4 regions of the Mesobacillus sp. S13 genome follow, and region 1 is predicted to be linked to each of the others. Evidence: predicted binding sites of a transcription regulator. Region 1 holds the regulator's gene; each other region holds the start of a gene.
The links. Region 1 encodes Rex, which represses fermentation and respiration genes when NADH is low (regulators of the CRP and FNR family bind a similar motif). Its sites were predicted from a motif close to TTGTGAAATATTTCACAA; they were not measured.

Region 1 (4,216 bases):
GCCCATAGCCGCATTCCTCCAGCTCGGAGATGATGTTTTGATAAAATTGATGCGTTTCTTCTTCTGATAAAGTATTGGCAAAATACTTCATGACCTCCTGGTCCGCATTCATTTTTGCAAAGTGCTCCAGATCTTCTGCTGACCAGTCACGCAGTTTCAGCCTTGACGTTTCCAAATAGATCATATTTCCTCCGACCCTTTTCAAAAAATAATTCACCTTATCCTGTATGTGCTATTCCAAAATGATTAAAACTTGGTTTCACCTTTTTTCTCCTGACCCTACAATTTGAACTTTCCAATCATTTATTAGTAGAATAAAGACAGTGTCTATCCAAACCAAAGCTGTCCTCGTATTTTATTTTACAGGTCGGCTTATTATTACGTAAAATTTCAGGACATATATTATCTGCATTGATAAGGAGTTTTTCTATTGAAAAAGGAATATTGGTACATCATTATCGCCTATATAGTCATGCAGCTTTCAAGCCTGATTGGCATCCCGATTGTCGCCTTCACCGGTGCTGCAATGGGAAAGAGCCTGGAAGAAATGGAAACCCTCTCGATTCCATACTGGCTTGTGATCAGCTTTTCACTGACACTAGTCATCGTGCTTTTGCTTTTGAGGAAAGAACGCAGATCTCATGCGGACTTACGTGATGCGTCCTCTCCAGCAAGCTCAGCCGCCTGGGCTTTCGCAGGTGTATTCCTCGCACTGTTCGCGCAATCAATCGCCGCCAATATCGAAAATATGCTTGGCATCGAAATGGGATCTGAGAATACCCAGGAAATCATTAAGCTGATTGAAATGTTCCCGGTTGTCATTTTGGTCAGTTCGATCATCGGCCCTATATTAGAGGAAATCGTCTTCCGTAAGATCATTTTCGGCAGCCTGCATAAGAAAATGAATTTCTTTTTCGCTGGATTGATCAGCTCTGTTATTTTTGCGCTTGCACATATGGAACCAGAGCATGTGATCTTGTACTCTGCAATGGGGTTCACTTTTGCTTTCCTTTATGTAAAAACAAAGCGGATCATCGTGCCAATCATCGCCCATGTTACAATGAATACAATGGTTGTTCTGCTTCAATCCGTATTTAGGGAAGACATTGAGAGAATGATAAAAGAAGCAGAGAAAATTCAAGGTTTTATTGGGGGATTCTAAGTTATGAAACAATCGCCTTTATTTTCAGGCATTGTCTACATCTTGTTAGGCAGCTTATTCACCTATTTCGCCATCCAGAATGTAAACGATTCAGGATGGGGATTCTTCAGCTACTTGCTAGTGGCTCTTGCCACGTTCGACTTTGGTTCTGGCATCAGGATGATCCTTTTTCATTTCAAATTGAAGAATATAAAGAAAAAGTAGCTCCTTCCTCTGAAGGAGCTACTTTTTATTCTGCCGATTCTGTTGGTTCGGTATCTGTCGGGTAATGCTTTAAGAAATAGATCAATGATTGCAATTCAACTGCCAAATCAATATGATGGATCCTGATCGATGAAGGCACGTTCAGCCTCGCCGGCGTGAAGTTCAGGATTCCTTTGATATTTGCCTGCACCAATCGGTCTGTTATCGGCTGTGCGACAGCAGACGGGACTGTCAGGATTGCCACCTGGATGCCTTCCTCTACGACAACTTTGTCGAGATCATCCATATGGTACACTGCTACGTCACCAATCTTCGTGCCCACTTTGCCTGGATCTACGTCAAAGGCAATCTCGATTTTCGTATTATTGTTCTTTGAAAAATTGTAGTTCAGAAACGCTGTTCCCAGATTACCGACTCCGATCAAGGCAACCTTCGTCAATTCATCCTGATCCAGCGTCTTTCGGAAAAAGGTCAGCAGGTAATTGACATTATAGCCGTACCCCTTTTTACCCAAAGCTCCAAAGTAGGAAAAATCCCTGCGGATTGTCGCTGAATCCACTTTTACCGCTTCACTTAATTCCGCTGATGATACCCTTTGCTTTCCTGAAGAATGCAAGTTCAATAAGAACCGGTAATACAGCGGCAAACGTTTTGCGGTTGCCTGCGGAATCTTCATAGCATCATTCGTCATTCTCCATCCTCCACCCTGTCCGTATTTCTATCTCAACTTTTCTTCTCTCTTGAAATCGCCGTTCTTACCACCGGTTTTTTCGACCAGATAGGTCTTTCCAATTACCATGCCCTTATCAACGGCCTTGCACATATCATAAACAGTCAGCGCACATGCTGAAGCTGCTGTTAACGCTTCCATTTCCACACCTGTATTCCCTTTTGTTTTTACAGCTGCGGAGATATTTAAAACATAGTCATTTCCATTTTGCTCCCAATCGAATGAAAGGTCAATCCCTGTCAGTGGAATCGGGTGGCACATCGGGATGATTTCAGACGTTTTTTTCGCCGCCATGATGCCTGCTACTTGCGCGACAGCCAGTACATCCCCTTTTTTCATTTTATTTTCAGTGATTCTCACATATATATCTTCATTCACGGTTATGCTTGAATGGGCGACTGCCGTACGGACCGTCTCCGGTTTTTCACTGACATCGACCATCTTTGCTCTGCCCTCTTCGTTAAAATGAGTAAATTCTGCCATATGTAAGCTCCTTTCTATCAAATGATACACTATTTTGTCAAACTTGTGTGTGAACTTTGTTTCAGTGTTCACAATACAAAGTGAAATTTCAATACCATATAACCTATAGCAGTTCGCACATATTGCCGTGCCTATATTAATGGGTTACACTATCTCTAAGGCAATAGAGGTGAAAAATAATGATTTTATTACAGGTTAATCAGCTATCAAAATATTTTGCTGCTGATCTTATTTTATCGAATATAAAGTTTGAAATACAGACCAACGACCGTGTTGCGCTTGTTGGAAGGAACGGAGCAGGAAAATCAACCCTGCTGAAAATCATTGCCGGGTATGAATCCCATGATGGCGGAGAAATCATCCGTCCTAAAGGGACGATGATTGGCTATCTCGCCCAGAATACCGGGCTGGAATCCGAGAAAAGCATCTGGGATGAAATGCTGGCCGTTTTTGACCATCTGCACAGGATGGAAAAAGACTTGCGCAGATTGGAAGAAAAGATGTCGGATCCTGACATTCTTTCTAACCAGACAGAATACGACAGGGTTTTAAAAGATTATGACCTGCTGCAGGTCCAGTTCAAGGAAAAAGGCGGCTACCAATATGAAGCCGATATTCGTTCCGTCCTTCACGGCCTTAACTTCCATTCTTTTGATTATTCCACAAAAATATCCACTTTAAGCGGGGGACAAAAAACTAGACTCGCATTGGCGAAACTTTTATTGACCCGTCCGGATATTTTGATTCTCGATGAACCGACGAACCATCTTGATATTGACACGCTATCGTGGCTTGAGCAGTATTTGCAGGGCTACAACGGCGCAATCTTGATTGTATCCCACGACCGGTATTTCCTTGATAAAGTCGTCAACCAGGTTTATGAAATTTCCCGCCATCAGCTGACAAAGTTTCCTGGCAATTACAGCTCGTACTTAAATCAGAAAGCTGCGAATTACGAACGCGACATGAAACTGTATGAGAAGCAGCAGGATGAAATCTCCAAGCTCCAGGATTTTATCCAGAGGAACTTGGCCAGGGCATCCACAACCAAGCGTGCCCAAAGCCGTCGGAAGCAGCTGGAAAAAATCGATCGCATGGACAGGCCCAAGGGAGATGAAAAATCTGCCTCATTCAGCTTTCAAATCGAACGACAAAGCGGCAACGATGTCATGAAGGTTGATGCCCTATCTGTCGGCTATCACAATGACATCGTATCTGAAAATATCTTTTTCAATCTTTCACGTGGAGACAGCACGGCACTGGTTGGACCAAATGGCGTTGGTAAATCAACTTTATTAAAAACCATCGTGGAGAAACTGCCTTCGATTAAAGGGAATATTCAATACGGTTCTAATGTCTCGATTGGCTACTATGATCAGGAACAGGCAGAACTTAGCTCGAACAAAAAGGTTTTGAATGAACTCTGGGATGAATACCCATTGAAATCCGAAAAAGAGATCCGTACCGTCCTGGGGAACTTCCTATTCTCAGGAGACGATGTCCTAAAGATCGTTTCCACGCTTAGCGGTGGCGAAAAAGCACGTTTGGCACTGGCCAAGCTGATGCTGCAGAACTCGAATTTCTTAATTCTGGACGAGCCGACAAACCACCTTGATCTGGACAGCAAAGAAGTTCTT
Region 2 (4,216 bases), 210 kb from region 1:
AATTGCAGTTAATTCTGGAATCCTTCCCTTTCGGCGTCTTTGCGATCAATCCTGAAGGCTTCATCAGTTCAATGAATACAACTGCCGGTGATTTATTGAATATCCAAAAAGAAAAAGTCGTTGGAAAGTCGGTCTCTGTCCTGCCGCTGTCTTTTCGAAATCATTTTGAGCAGTGCAAGCATGTATCAAGGAAATTTGACGGGCTTGAAGAGGACTTTATTTTTGAAAGTAAAGGCGGAAAGAAAATCATCAAGCAATCCAGTTCCCCATTATTAGATGAAAATGATCAAGTCATCGGGGTACTGATCACCTTTTGGGATGTTACAAAGGTCCGGCAGCTGGAAACTCATATTCAACGTTCAGAACAACTGGTTGCAATCGGCCAGATGACTGCCGGGCTGGCCCACGAGGTAAAGAATCCACTCGGAACTGTCCAACTTGCAAGTGATCTAATCGCAAGCGAAATAGAGGAAATGACAGCTTCCAGCGAGAGTGAAGCTGCTTCCGTTCAAATCATATCCGAAGCGGCATCGGATATTCAGGATGAAATACAGCGCCTGGACCATCTCGTTAGGAGGTTCCTTCAATTCAGCAGGGAAAACAAAAAGGACGAATCTGTTTTTAACATGAAAACAGTAGCTTCCGAAACCCTTCAGCTTTTATCCCATCAGTTCAGGAAAAAGCAGATTCACGCCACTCTTGAGGCTGATGGTGAGGATTACTTTGTTAAAGGGGACAAAAACCAAATGATTCAGGCTCTCATCAATCTTTTTATCAATAGTATTGAGGCGGTTTCCCATCATGGCCAAATCACTGTTTCCATGGAAAAGCCGAATAGTGATACTATTGAAATACAGATCAAAGATGACGGAATTGGAATTCCCCAGCAGAAGATCAAACGTATCTTCAATCCCTTCTTTTCTACCAAACAAGAAGGTACTGGACTGGGGTTATGGATTACCCATGATATCATTTCTTCCCATAACGGCCATATCGAAGTAGAAAGTGAAATGGGTGAAGGAACGTCCTTCCTGATTTCATTGAAAAAGCACGAGAAAGGCGATCACTATGAAAAAAACAATCTTGTTAGTTGAAGATAATGAAAAATTCCGCCGCCTGACAAAGCTGACCTTACAGAAGGAAGGGTATGCTGTCATCGAAGCCGAAACAGGCAAAATCGCTCAAAGGCTTATGGAAAGCGAGAACATTGACCTTGTTTTACTGGATTTCCTTCTGCCAGACACGACTGGGCTAAAGCTGCTGGAAAAGTGGGCGCCTGCTTTCCCTGATGCTGTTTTCATTCCTTGTACTGCTTACGGAGATATCGAGGATGCTGTCAAAGCGATGAAAATGGGGGCTTATGACTACTTAACAAAGCCAATCAAGGCTGATGAACTAAAGGTCGTCATCAAACGGGCATTTGAAATGAAGCATTTGAAACAAGAAAACAAAGAGTTAAAGCAGGCTGTCCAGCAAAAATATGACCTTCATGGGATGATCGGCAAAAGCCCAAAAATGCAAGAGGTCTACTCGTTAATCGAAAGAGTCGCTAAGCAGGATATCACCATACTGCTAGAGGGAGAAAGCGGGACCGGGAAATCTCGCGGGGCACACGCTGTGCATCTCGAGAGCACCCGGAGGTTAGGTCCATTCATAAAAGTCAATTGCGCCGCCATCCCCTCGAACCTGTTGGAAAGCGAATTATTCGGCTACGAGAAAGGTGCTTTTACCGGTGCTGTCAGGTCCCAGGAAGGCAAATGTGCTGCTGCCGACAAAGGCACTCTATTTCTGGATGAAATTGGCGAAATCTCACTGGATGTGCAGGCAAAGCTCCTGCAATTCACCCAGGACAAGACCTTTACACCGCTCGGCACTTCCAGGGAGGTTTTTTCAGACGTTCGGATCATCGCGGCCACCAACCGAAATTTATGGGAGATGGTCCAGAATGGTGAGTTTCGCGAAGACTTGTATTACCGATTAAATATCATTGGCATCAAATTGCCTCCATTACGGGAGCGTATCGAAGACATTCCCTTGCTCGTCGAACAATTTCTGGCACAGTTTGAAGAAGAACATAGCGGCAGCTATTCAATTTCCAAAAACCTTTTAACAAAACTCACTTCCTATCCATGGCCAGGCAATATCCGTGAATTGCAAAATGCCTTATCCAGGGCAACCGTCCTCTCCCGGTCAGGACAATTGATTCTCGAAGATTTTCCTGAGGAGATCCAGAACCATTTTTCAGCAAAAGAGGCTGAAACATCTGATGCTCCTATCGAACTGACTGACGATTTTTCCTTACCGGAACATCTTGAAAAGGTTGAAAAAGAAGTGATCGAAACCGCTTTGACAAGCGAAAACGGAAACCAGGCACGTGCTGCCGAAGCACTTGGCATCACAAGGCAAGGTCTACTGTACAAGATAAGGAAATACAAAATTCTCAGAAATAACAATGACCTATAAAAAAGGCTGCCGGGAATTCCCGGCAGCCAATATATTTTAAAGGGGGAGTTAAATCAAGTTAAGCAGCGTTGCGTGTTATGTCTTCTTCCCGCTTGAAAACTGTTTTGCGGATGAATGGAACAACCCAGCGGTCTAAACCGTATTTACCTGCGTTGAATCCAGCGGCAAGGATGATGAATCCGAAGAAGATGTCAGTTGGGTTATGAGATACTGTTCCGGCAAGGAAGAAACTGAAGTTCATCACCAGACCGAAGAACATCGCAGCAGTTGTCAGAGTTCCAAGAAGCAAACCAAGACCAACAAGGAATTCCCCTAGTGGTACGATAAAGTTGAAAATGTCTACATTCGGGATTGCGAAACTTTCAAGGAAGTTCACGTACCATCCATAAACCGCGTTTCCGTCTGGGCCTTTAACCGGGTTCGCCACGGCGTTTTTCAAAAATCCAGAAGCATCAAATCCAGGGCCAGTCAATTTACCCCAACCTGCAGTCATCCAGTTGTATCCTAGCCAAACCCTAATGACAGTCAGTATACCAGCAGCAACATTGTTTTCCCTTAGCCATTTTGCAATCATGTTCCTCACTCCAATAAGTTAATTAGTATTAGTACACTTATAAGATATCAAATATATCTCGATAATAGGGCTTTTTGTGAATGTATTCACAATTCTGTTGAAATGTTTTGAACAAATTATGTCAACCAATAATCTACTCCTTATTAGGTTCGCTAAAAAAATATATCCTCCCTGCATACTGCGCCAAATTCAAGCCATCATAAGGACGAATAACTACAATAACAAGGAGTGAATAGCGTGAAAAAATCATTCATTTTAGCAGGATGTGCTGTTTTTACAATGGGGCTTGCCGGATGCGGTGCCAATAACAACGCAGCTGACAATAACCGTGATCAGCAGGTCGAAATCTCGCAGGTCAGACGCGGACCAGCTACCGAAAACAACAAGCTTCAGCTGGCAGATCGTGCAGAGCGCCAGGTTGAACAGATGCCAGAAGTAGACGACGCACGCGTCATCATCTCAGAAAACAATGCATACGTAGCTGTCAGACTTGCGGACAATAACCTGGAGAGCGACGGTAATGCAGAAATCAATGATGCCATGGATGGAAACGGCAGGAATTTTGCCGAGAATGGACGAGTAGACCAGGATGATAGCCGTGATGGAAACGATGGAATCATTGACGGCAAAGGTGATGCAGGAAATGGAGATCGTCAAAATGCTGGCAACACTAATGGCAACAATATTTTTGACAATGATAATAATAACGGCATGGGCAACATGAATGGAATTGGCAATACAGACATGAATGGAAACGCAGCTGGTAATGTCATGAACGGCAATGATGGGCAGCTGGAACAGCAGATTGAACAAAGAGTACGCCAGGCGAATAACAGAATCGACAATGTATACGTGTCGGTTGACCGTAACGCATACGACAGAATGGGAACATTCGCCGACGACATCCGCACCGACAGAAACAGGGATGGCATGTTCGAAGACTTCCGTAATGCAATGGACGGCTTCTTCGGAAGATAACACTTGAAAGCATAGGATCGGATTCCTATGCTTTTTTATAATTACTCAGTCAGTTCTGGAGGAACTATGTATAAAAAAGGCTGCCGGATTTTCCGGCAGCCAAATTATATAAAAGGGGGATTTAAATCAAGTTATGCAGCGTTTCGTTTCACTTCTTCACCGCGTCTGAATACTGTTTTGCGGATGTAAGGTACAACCCAG
Region 3 (4,216 bases), 1.1 Mb from region 1:
CTTCTCAAATGGTAAAATGAAAATGGGAGGGGGAGGCATGGCTAAAATAAAAAGGCTTATAACAGTATTTTTGATTCTAGTGAGTGTCGTCCTTTTAACAGCATATTGGATTAATCAACATAAAATCCTATCGGGTGAATATGACAAATTGACAATCAGCGGGATGGAAGGCACAACCATCCAGGTAATAAATGACCCTCGCGAGATTGCCAAAATCATCTCAGCCATTAATGAAAGCCCAAGAACTTTTAAGTATGATAATGGATTTACATATGATTACTTACCGCACGGAATCTTAACCTTTGAAAATGAAACGGAAAAAGTGCAGATTGGGTTTATTTTAACAACGGGAAATGCAATCACTAAGTACTGGGAGATTCATACAGAGTTTCCTTACCGACAATAGGGGGAGTTGGCAAAATGGAAAAAGTAAATATAAATGAAAAGTTCTCACTTTTTAATGATCATTGGAGTCCGAAAATCGCCGGGGAAATAAATGATATGCATGTAAAGTTCGCCAAGCTGAAGGGTGAGTTTGTTTGGCATAAGCATGAACATGAGGATGAGATGTTCCTTGTCATGAAAGGGAAGCTGCTGCTTAAGTTCAGGGATCAAGATGTTCACCTGAACGAAGGGGAATTCATGATTGTTCCTAAAGGAGTGGAGCATCTCCCTATTGCTGAAGAAGAAGCGCATGTTATCTTTTTTGAACCGAAATCAACTGTGAATACTGGTGACGAATTGAATGAAAGAACGGTATCCGATCTTGAGACAATATAAACAGATGAAAAGGCCTCGTCAGTGACCAGGCCTTTTATTTATTGTTTCTCTTCATTCATTGAAGTCCAATTTTAGTCAAGATCGTTTTCCACCGATAAATTTTGAAAGCCTCCTGCAAAAACTCAGGAGGCTTTCATTCATTTTATGCTAGCTTTCTGTTTGAAAATGGTTTTTCGGATATATGGAATCACCCAATAGTCCAATCCATATTTTCCTGCGTTAAAGCCAGCGAAGAGGATGATGAATCCGAAGAAGATATCTGTTGGGTTATGGGAGACGGTTCCGGCGAGAAAGAAGCTGAAGTTCATGACTAAGCCGAAGAACATTGCAGCAGTTGTCAGGCAGCCAAGGATCAGGCCCAGACCGACGAGGAATTCACCGACCGGGACGATAAAGTTGAAAAGCTCAATGTTTGGCAGAGCGAAGTTTTCCAAAAACGAGACATACCAGCCATAAACCATATTGCCATCAGGACCTTTAACAGGATTCGCTACAGCGTTTTTCAGATATCCAGTTGCGTCAAATCCTTCCCCGGTCATTTTATGCCATCCGGCAACCATCCAGTTGTAACCCAGCCATAATCTTAAAACAGTCAACAGGCCAGCAGCATACTTGTTACCTCTTAACCAATCAGCAAACATATCAATCGCTTCCCTTCGAGAATGAAGTATTATTTGATTACACTACAATATATTAATCTGCTATTTTAAAATGCGAGCTGGGTGTCTTTGTTCACAAAATGGAAAAAACATATTGTCAGGATTTTGAACACTTTGCAGAGGTATTAACCCTGGAAACTCATGGGGGAGGAGATTGCGATGAAAGAGGAGGTAAAAAGCGTCAGCGGAAAGAAAAATCAGAGCTATCCTTAGAAGATAGGTATTTGGGAATGCATGAAGAGGGGACGGGAATAGGGGGTAATAGAACAAGAGCCAGGCATTTGCCTGGCTCTCGGTATAAGATTTCAGTTAAACTGCTTTATGGGCAGTTTCAGCTTCTCTTTTGAATACAGTCTTGCGGATGAAAGGAACCACCCAGAGGTCCAAGCCGTATTTGGCAGCATTGAAGCCAGAGAACAGGATGATGAAGCCAAAGAAGATGTCTGTTGGGTTATGAGAAACTGTTCCGGCAAGGAAGAAACTGAAGTTCATCACTAGTCCGAAGAACATGGCAGCAGTTGTCAAGCATCCAAGGATAAGTCCAAGTCCAATCAGGAATTCTCCAAGCGGAACGATGAAGTTGAAAAGATCGACATTCGGGATGGCAAAGCTTTCTAAGAAGTTAACATACCATCCATAAACCATGTTTCCGTCTGGACCTTTTACCGGGTTCGCAACAGCGTTTTTCAAATATCCAGAAGCGTCAAATCCTTCACCAGTCAATTTTCCCCAACCGGCAGTCATCCAGTTATATCCGAGCCATACCCTAATCACAGTCAACAGGCCAGCAGCAATATTGTTTTCTCTTAACCATTTAGCGAACATATAAATCGCTTCCCTTCAAAAATAAGTGATTAATGATTACACTTACAATATATCAGAATTCGAAATAAAAATGAGTTGAATGTGAAGATGTTCACATAATCGCAACAACAAATTGACGGAATATTGAACATGGATCTTTTTTACAGGATTATCTGGAGATAGTGGCTGAAAAAGTAGTGAAAATTGAAAGGATGAAAGCAGATGGATCACACAACAGGAGCAGCTCAACAACCACAGGGCACTGAAAAAATTTGGAGCAAGGACTTTGTGTTTATCTTCCTGGCGAATTTCTTCATCTTCCTGGGTTTCCAAATGACCTTGCCTACGATTCCGCTGTTTGTGGAGCACTTAGGCGGAAACGACCAATTAATTGGATTTGTCGTTGGGATTTTTACATTTTCGGCATTGCTTGTACGCCCTTTTGCAGGCCGGATGCTTGAAACGAAAGGAAGAGGGTTCATTTACCTGACAGGCTTGGCCGTTTTCGTGGTTTCTGTCGGTTCATTTGGATTTGCAACAGGCATTGCCTTTTTATTTTTAATGAGGATTATTCAGGGGGTTGGATGGGGTTTTTCCACGACAGCATCAGGTACGATTGCAACCGACTTAATCCCGCCGCGGCGCAGAGGAGAAGGTATGGGGTATTTCGGGCTTTCCGGGAACGTGGCGCTCGCGATGGGACCGACGCTGGGCCTTGCGCTTGCTGCGGCAATTACATTCAAGCAGTTATTTTTGATCAGTGCCTTCCTGGGCCTTGCTGCATTCCTGCTTGCATCACGGATTACCTATAAAAAAGCAGAGAAAACAGAAGAAACTACAGAGAAACGCAGATGGGACGTATATGAAAAATCCGCCTTGCAGCCGTCCCTGCTATTGTTGTTCATTACAACGACATTTGGAGGTATCGCCTCATTCCTGCCGCTTTACTCAGCGCAGAAGGGAATTGCAGGGATAGAATGGTATTTCTTTATTTTTGCAATGACCTTGATGCTTTCCCGGTCATTTGCGGGAAAACTCTATGATAAAAAAGGACATGGTGCCGTCTTCCTGCCCGGGACAGTTCTAATCATGATCGCCATGATTCTTTTAGCCTGGCTGCCGAACAGCCTGGTGATGTTCATCGCCGCCGGTCTGTACGGATTCGGCTTCGGTTCGGTCCAGCCGGCATTGCAGGCATGGGCCGTCCAGGATGCTCCGATGAACCGCAAAGGAATGGCGAATGCAACATTCTTCTCTTTTTTCGATTTGGGCGTCGGGGTCGGAGCGATGACTTTTGGCCAAATCGGTCACTGGCTTGGCTATGGAAGCATCTACATCGCTTCAGCCATCTCGGTTTCTGTTTCGATTCTGCTCTATATTTTTATGATGAAAAGGCCAGCAAGAACGTAGACCTGTTCCGATTTGGAGCAGGTTCTTTTTATTTGAAGAAGAATTTTTAACAGATTAAAATACAGATATAGGTATATATTGGAATCAAGGCAGCACCCGGCACAGGTATATTTTTTGCTTTAAAAAATATGGTGCGGGGTATAAGAGAGTATAGTCTTCGTAAACCTAATTAAAATTAGAGGAGGAGCTCATATGTATTTCAAGTCATTTTTTGATGATCAGCTTGCACATATGTCGTACTTGATTGGCTGCCAGAGGACGGGAGAGGCGATTGTCATCGACCCGGCAAGGAATATTCAGCCTTATCTGGATATCGCTAAAAAAGAAGGATTCAATATTTCAGCCGCAACTGAAACCCATATTCATGCAGATTATCTGTCAGGAGCAAGGGAGCTTGCCCATCACTATGGAGCAAAGCTGTATTTATCCGATGAAGGGGATAAAGATTGGAAGTATCAATATGTCGACCAGTATGAGCATGAATTGTTGACAGAAGGCTCGACATTCAATATCGGGAATGTTTATTTCGAAGTGCTCCATACGCCGGGGCATACACCGGAAAG
Region 4 (4,216 bases), 960 kb from region 1:
CAAAGCAATCCCGATTAGCAGGATGCCGATCAGCAAGGTTCCGATTCCATCAAGCAAATAAAACCCTGTAACATGCGCCATGACAATCGAAACCAATGCCAATAGCGCTCCAAATGTCGCAATCAAATCTTCATAGAAGACCAATCTTGTTGGCGGTGCAGCAAGGCTTACATTCTTGAATGCATGTGGGACAACCCCAAAGCCCTTTGCACCGCTTCTTGTTTCATGGGCAATTTCTTTCATGGCTTTTACCAGAATCCCTCCATCAACAAGTACTGCAACTGTCATGATAATGACATTAAGCCACAAATTGGAGGAAGCTTTCGGATGCTGAATCAACTCCCACCCTTTGATGACCGTTTCATAAGCCATAATGGAAATGATGATAACCGCTACCAGTACAAATAAGTTCACAACCCTGCCGAAACCGGTCGGAAATCGTTTAGTTGCTTCTTTTTCAGATATGGCACTGCCAATGAAAACAAAGAATTGATTTAATGCATCCGCAACTGAATGAAGTGTCGTCGCCAGCATCGTACCACTTCCGCTGATCACTGCAGCAACCCCTTTGATTACTGCGAGGAATGTATTCCCAATCGCAGCAATGCCAGAAGATTTATTTCCTCTTTTTAAAAATTCAACCATTGATGACATTTCTCCACCCGCTTTACTAGTTAAATATATTTTCCTTTACCTTTTCACATTTCATTTATTTTTAAACATTTATTTGGATTTGCTGAAAAAATCCTTTGTGTAAGCAAAGCGCAATAGAACCCATCAGGATATATCCTGATGGGTTCTACTCAAGAAAAATCATGTTCTGCTCTTAGAAGCTTCTCCGACTCTTTTATTATAGGAATTCCATTTCTGTTTCGCATTGATCCAGATATCTTCAGCCAGCAGCTCGATTCCGATTGTCGTGAGTGAGAAGATATTGGCATAATGCTTTTTCACTTCCCATTTCAATTCATGCTTTCCGCAAATGCTATATTTGTTCACTTCTTCCATTTCCTTGCTAAGAAGAGCAAGCTGCTGATTTTTTTCTTGTTCGGGAAGAGCGACGATCGCATCGATTTTTTCAATATATTCAAGTGATTTGGCGATTTTTTCGTTCACATCATCATGAGTCTTTTTGTCTACCAGGTCATGTTTAAGTTTAAACGCATTGAGGTTCCTGGCAGATTCATAAGTTGATTGAACAATTTCATCCCTCGTCATATAATCTGTTTCAAAGCTGAGCATATATTTCCATGATGGCTGAGTGATGGCCTTTCTATGGTCTTCGATACTATGGCAGAACTTCTTATACCCGTATTTTTCTGGATTTTCGAATGCAGGGCTTGCCGGGTCCAGGAATGGTGCAAGCGGCGCAACAAAGTATGATAGTCGTTTATCTCCGTCGCAGGCATTGTGTATTTCTTCGCAGAAGTCAACATTATCAAGAGCACTTTGATAGTCCTGGTGCGGAATGCCAACCATGAAAAAGATGTCAATCTTCTTGCAGCTATGCTTTAATGCTGCCTGCAGCGTTTCAATCACTTTTGCATTGGTACAGTTGAATTTGCCATTATATCGGCGAATCTTCTCATCATGAGTTTCCAATGTCAGTTCAATGCTGTACTTCGGAACAACCTTCTCAATTTTTTCAAAGAACTCCTCGTTCGCATATTGGAATAATTCAAATACCAGTTCATTCTTCAAGTTGATCTTGCTGAGCCTCTCAAAGAACTCATCCACATAGTCCTTCCCTGCCTGGCGAATATCATGAAGAATGAAAATCGGTGCCCTGCTGAAGCGCTGAATGAAAGTTATGTCCTCTACCAGTTTCGCAGGCGAGCGTTTTGCCAGCACTTTACGGTTGCAGTTATCCTTGTATGATTGTTTTGAGCCCCCGCAAATCAAGCAGCCCTGAGTGCAACCTTTCGCCGTGAGTATGGCCGTATTCGGATATTGCAGCCAGCCGTTATAGGGCAGTGGATCCAGGAAATTCTTATACTTGAAGACCGACTTGATCGTATACCGATATCCAGGGATGTCAAATTCATCCAAGCTGTCTGGAACATGGCTTAATGGATTGTAAACAGGATTGTCTCCATCTTTCCATGTAAGGTTTGGAATGCCGCCAAGAGAATGAGTTCCATTTTTAAAATGGTTGATCAAAAGGAGCATCAGCTTTTCTGTTGAATCTCCTCTCATGACAAAGTCTATGAATGGATATTCTATTAACTCTTTATGATAATAGGTTGCCGATAGACCGCCAAAAATCATCGGTGTTTCCGGATGAAGTTTTTTTACAATCTTCGCAAGTTCAATACTGCCATGAGCGTGCGGCAGCCAATGAAGATCAATTCCAAATGCACGTGTTTTGATTCTTTTCAATTTCTTTTCCACATCAAAGTTTTCATCCATCAGCATTCGATTGGCGATATTAATGATCTTCACGCGGAGGCCCTGGCGTTCTAAATATTCCGCAATGCTGGTCAGACCAATAGGATACATTTCGAACACAGGAGATGACGGGACGACGTCACTGATTGGGCCTGCCAGCAGGGCATTTTTCCGAAAATCGTAAACACTTGGTGCATGGAGAAGGACAAGATCGTATTTCAAAGGAATCACCTCGAATAAAATATATACTATTAATCTGCCTGATAAAGGCAATGTATGATTACACCTTAATCATAACTCTCGACTAATTCTTCTAAGTCCTGGAAAGTGCAAGATTTTGTGAACAGCTGAACATAATAGTTTTTAAACAGCCGGCAACCCTTGATAAATAAAAGGATTTTGAGTTTATGAACGTTTTGTGGATGGCATTGCGTTAATGTAAAAAAAAGACTGCGATATCGCAGTCTTTGGGTACATTATTTTTCCTGCTGGACCATGAGGATTTCTTCCTCGACTCTGCCCAATTTTAACAGATGTGAATCAAGGCGTTTGTGGATTGTGCTGAATTCTGAGTTGTTCTTGACTTCCGCCTTGCTCAGCAATTCTTTTAACATATTTTCAATCTTTGCGCTTTGCATTTCTTCCATTCTTTCAAGAGCGTCCTTGATATCTGTTATATCGATCTGGTTTGATGTTACACGATGCTCAATACTATCGACTTTTTCTAGACGTTCGAGCCTTTTCTCAATGCTTTCGGCTCTTTTATGCAATGAATCAATTGAACTCTCAATATCTTTTATCAGATGAATGATTTCAGTTAACCCTTCCATTTTACATGGCTCCCCTTTATTTGGCTTAAAATTATTTTATCATCATTAATCACATCGATATGTTACAAAACTGGTAACAAAGCCTGCATTTGTTTTCATTTTAGCCACATTTCTAAATCACTGTATTTCCAGGTCCATGATCGTTTTTTCAGCGCTTCGTCTGGACATATTGATTGAATTCCAGCCTTCTTCAGAATCCGTGAATTCCTGCTTCCTTTGCAGCAGCAACTCAGAGAGACCAGGATGGCCAGGGTTAAGCTTATAAAGCTCCACAAGGCCCTCTACTCCTTCATAAGAAAGCGAATTCAAATAATGTATATCGATTTTACCGGTTTCTGAGTATCTCTCCAAATTGCGGTCAACAACATACTCGTCAAGCTGGATGGTGTTGATTACTGTATAAAAAATGACTGCAGATATGATGTAAAAGCGAACAAGAGAGAGCCTTTCCATCCATATCCTCATAAAGGAATAGCATAAAATCACAAGCAGGAACACCATGAATGAATGGGCCAGTACCCTGGCAAAGGTAAAACCATAAGCCTCTTCATACATGAGCAGGCGTAAAAATGCTGAATACAGCATGACTCCGCTGAATGTAACGAGCAGGGAAAGAAGAGAGCGAATAGCAAGAGTCATAAATTTAGACGTTTTATCGACATATGAAACGATCGTAGAGATGATCAGCAAATTCAGCATCGTTACAAAAAGAAGCTCAAAAAATCCTCTTCGTGCAAATTCAGCATACGTATATCCCGCCTTTAATGTTTCACTGAAAAAGTATTGAAATTGTACTGCTACAAATAATAGATAAACGATATTCAATAAAGTGAGCACTGTCAGGCTGATCACGCTATCCCATGCTATTTTTCCTGTTGCCTTCGGGTCTTCCGCAGGAGCTGGCTGCTTATTCCTTAGCACCTGAAATAGACCAAAGATCGCAAAAGTGAAAATGAATACCGCAATCGTCCGCAGCACTTCCTCCTCGATCTTCAATC

Region 2: a site for Rex is predicted at 3,112-3,129, ahead of LGO15_RS02325 (DoxX family membrane protein). Genes of this name have one in related genera too.
Region 3: a site for Rex is predicted at 2,344-2,361, ahead of LGO15_RS20165 (DoxX family membrane protein). Genes of this name have one in related genera too.
Region 4: a site for Rex is predicted at 2,726-2,743, ahead of LGO15_RS06125 (TIGR04190 family B12-binding domain/radical SAM domain protein). Genes of this name have one in related genera too.

Annotation. Positions count from the first base shown of each region.
Region 1 is NZ_CP084622.1:247,741-251,956, reverse strand. Features, by position in the region: gene LGO15_RS01430 (GNAT family N-acetyltransferase) at 1-184, opposite strand, end outside; gene LGO15_RS01425 (CPBP family intramembrane glutamic endopeptidase) at 431-1,162, shown strand; gene LGO15_RS01420 (YdiK family protein) at 1,166-1,366, shown strand; gene LGO15_RS01415 (redox-sensing transcriptional repressor Rex) at 1,392-2,057, opposite strand; gene moaC (cyclic pyranopterin monophosphate synthase MoaC) at 2,085-2,579, opposite strand; gene LGO15_RS01405 (ABC-F family ATP-binding cassette domain-containing protein) at 2,759-4,216, shown strand, end outside.
Region 2 is NZ_CP084622.1:456,728-460,943, reverse strand. Features, by position in the region: gene LGO15_RS02335 (ATP-binding protein) at 1-1,094, shown strand, start outside; gene LGO15_RS02330 (sigma-54-dependent transcriptional regulator) at 1,069-2,463, shown strand; gene LGO15_RS02325 (DoxX family membrane protein) at 2,522-3,037, opposite strand; gene LGO15_RS02320 (YhcN/YlaJ family sporulation lipoprotein) at 3,275-4,015, shown strand; gene LGO15_RS02315 (DoxX family protein) at 4,147-4,216, opposite strand, start outside.
Region 3 is NZ_CP084622.1:3,932,128-3,936,343, reverse strand. Features, by position in the region: gene LGO15_RS20180 (hypothetical protein) at 38-406, shown strand; gene LGO15_RS20175 (cupin domain-containing protein) at 421-780, shown strand; gene LGO15_RS20170 (DoxX family protein) at 918-1,421, opposite strand; gene LGO15_RS20165 (DoxX family membrane protein) at 1,749-2,264, opposite strand; gene LGO15_RS20160 (MFS transporter) at 2,466-3,653, shown strand; gene LGO15_RS20155 (MBL fold metallo-hydrolase) at 3,846-4,216, shown strand, end outside.
Region 4 is NZ_CP084622.1:1,207,448-1,211,663, reverse strand. Features, by position in the region: gene LGO15_RS06130 (cation diffusion facilitator family transporter) at 1-654, opposite strand, end outside; gene LGO15_RS06125 (TIGR04190 family B12-binding domain/radical SAM domain protein) at 814-2,610, opposite strand; gene LGO15_RS06120 (hypothetical protein) at 2,865-3,218, opposite strand; gene LGO15_RS06115 (DUF4153 domain-containing protein) at 3,336-4,216, opposite strand, start outside.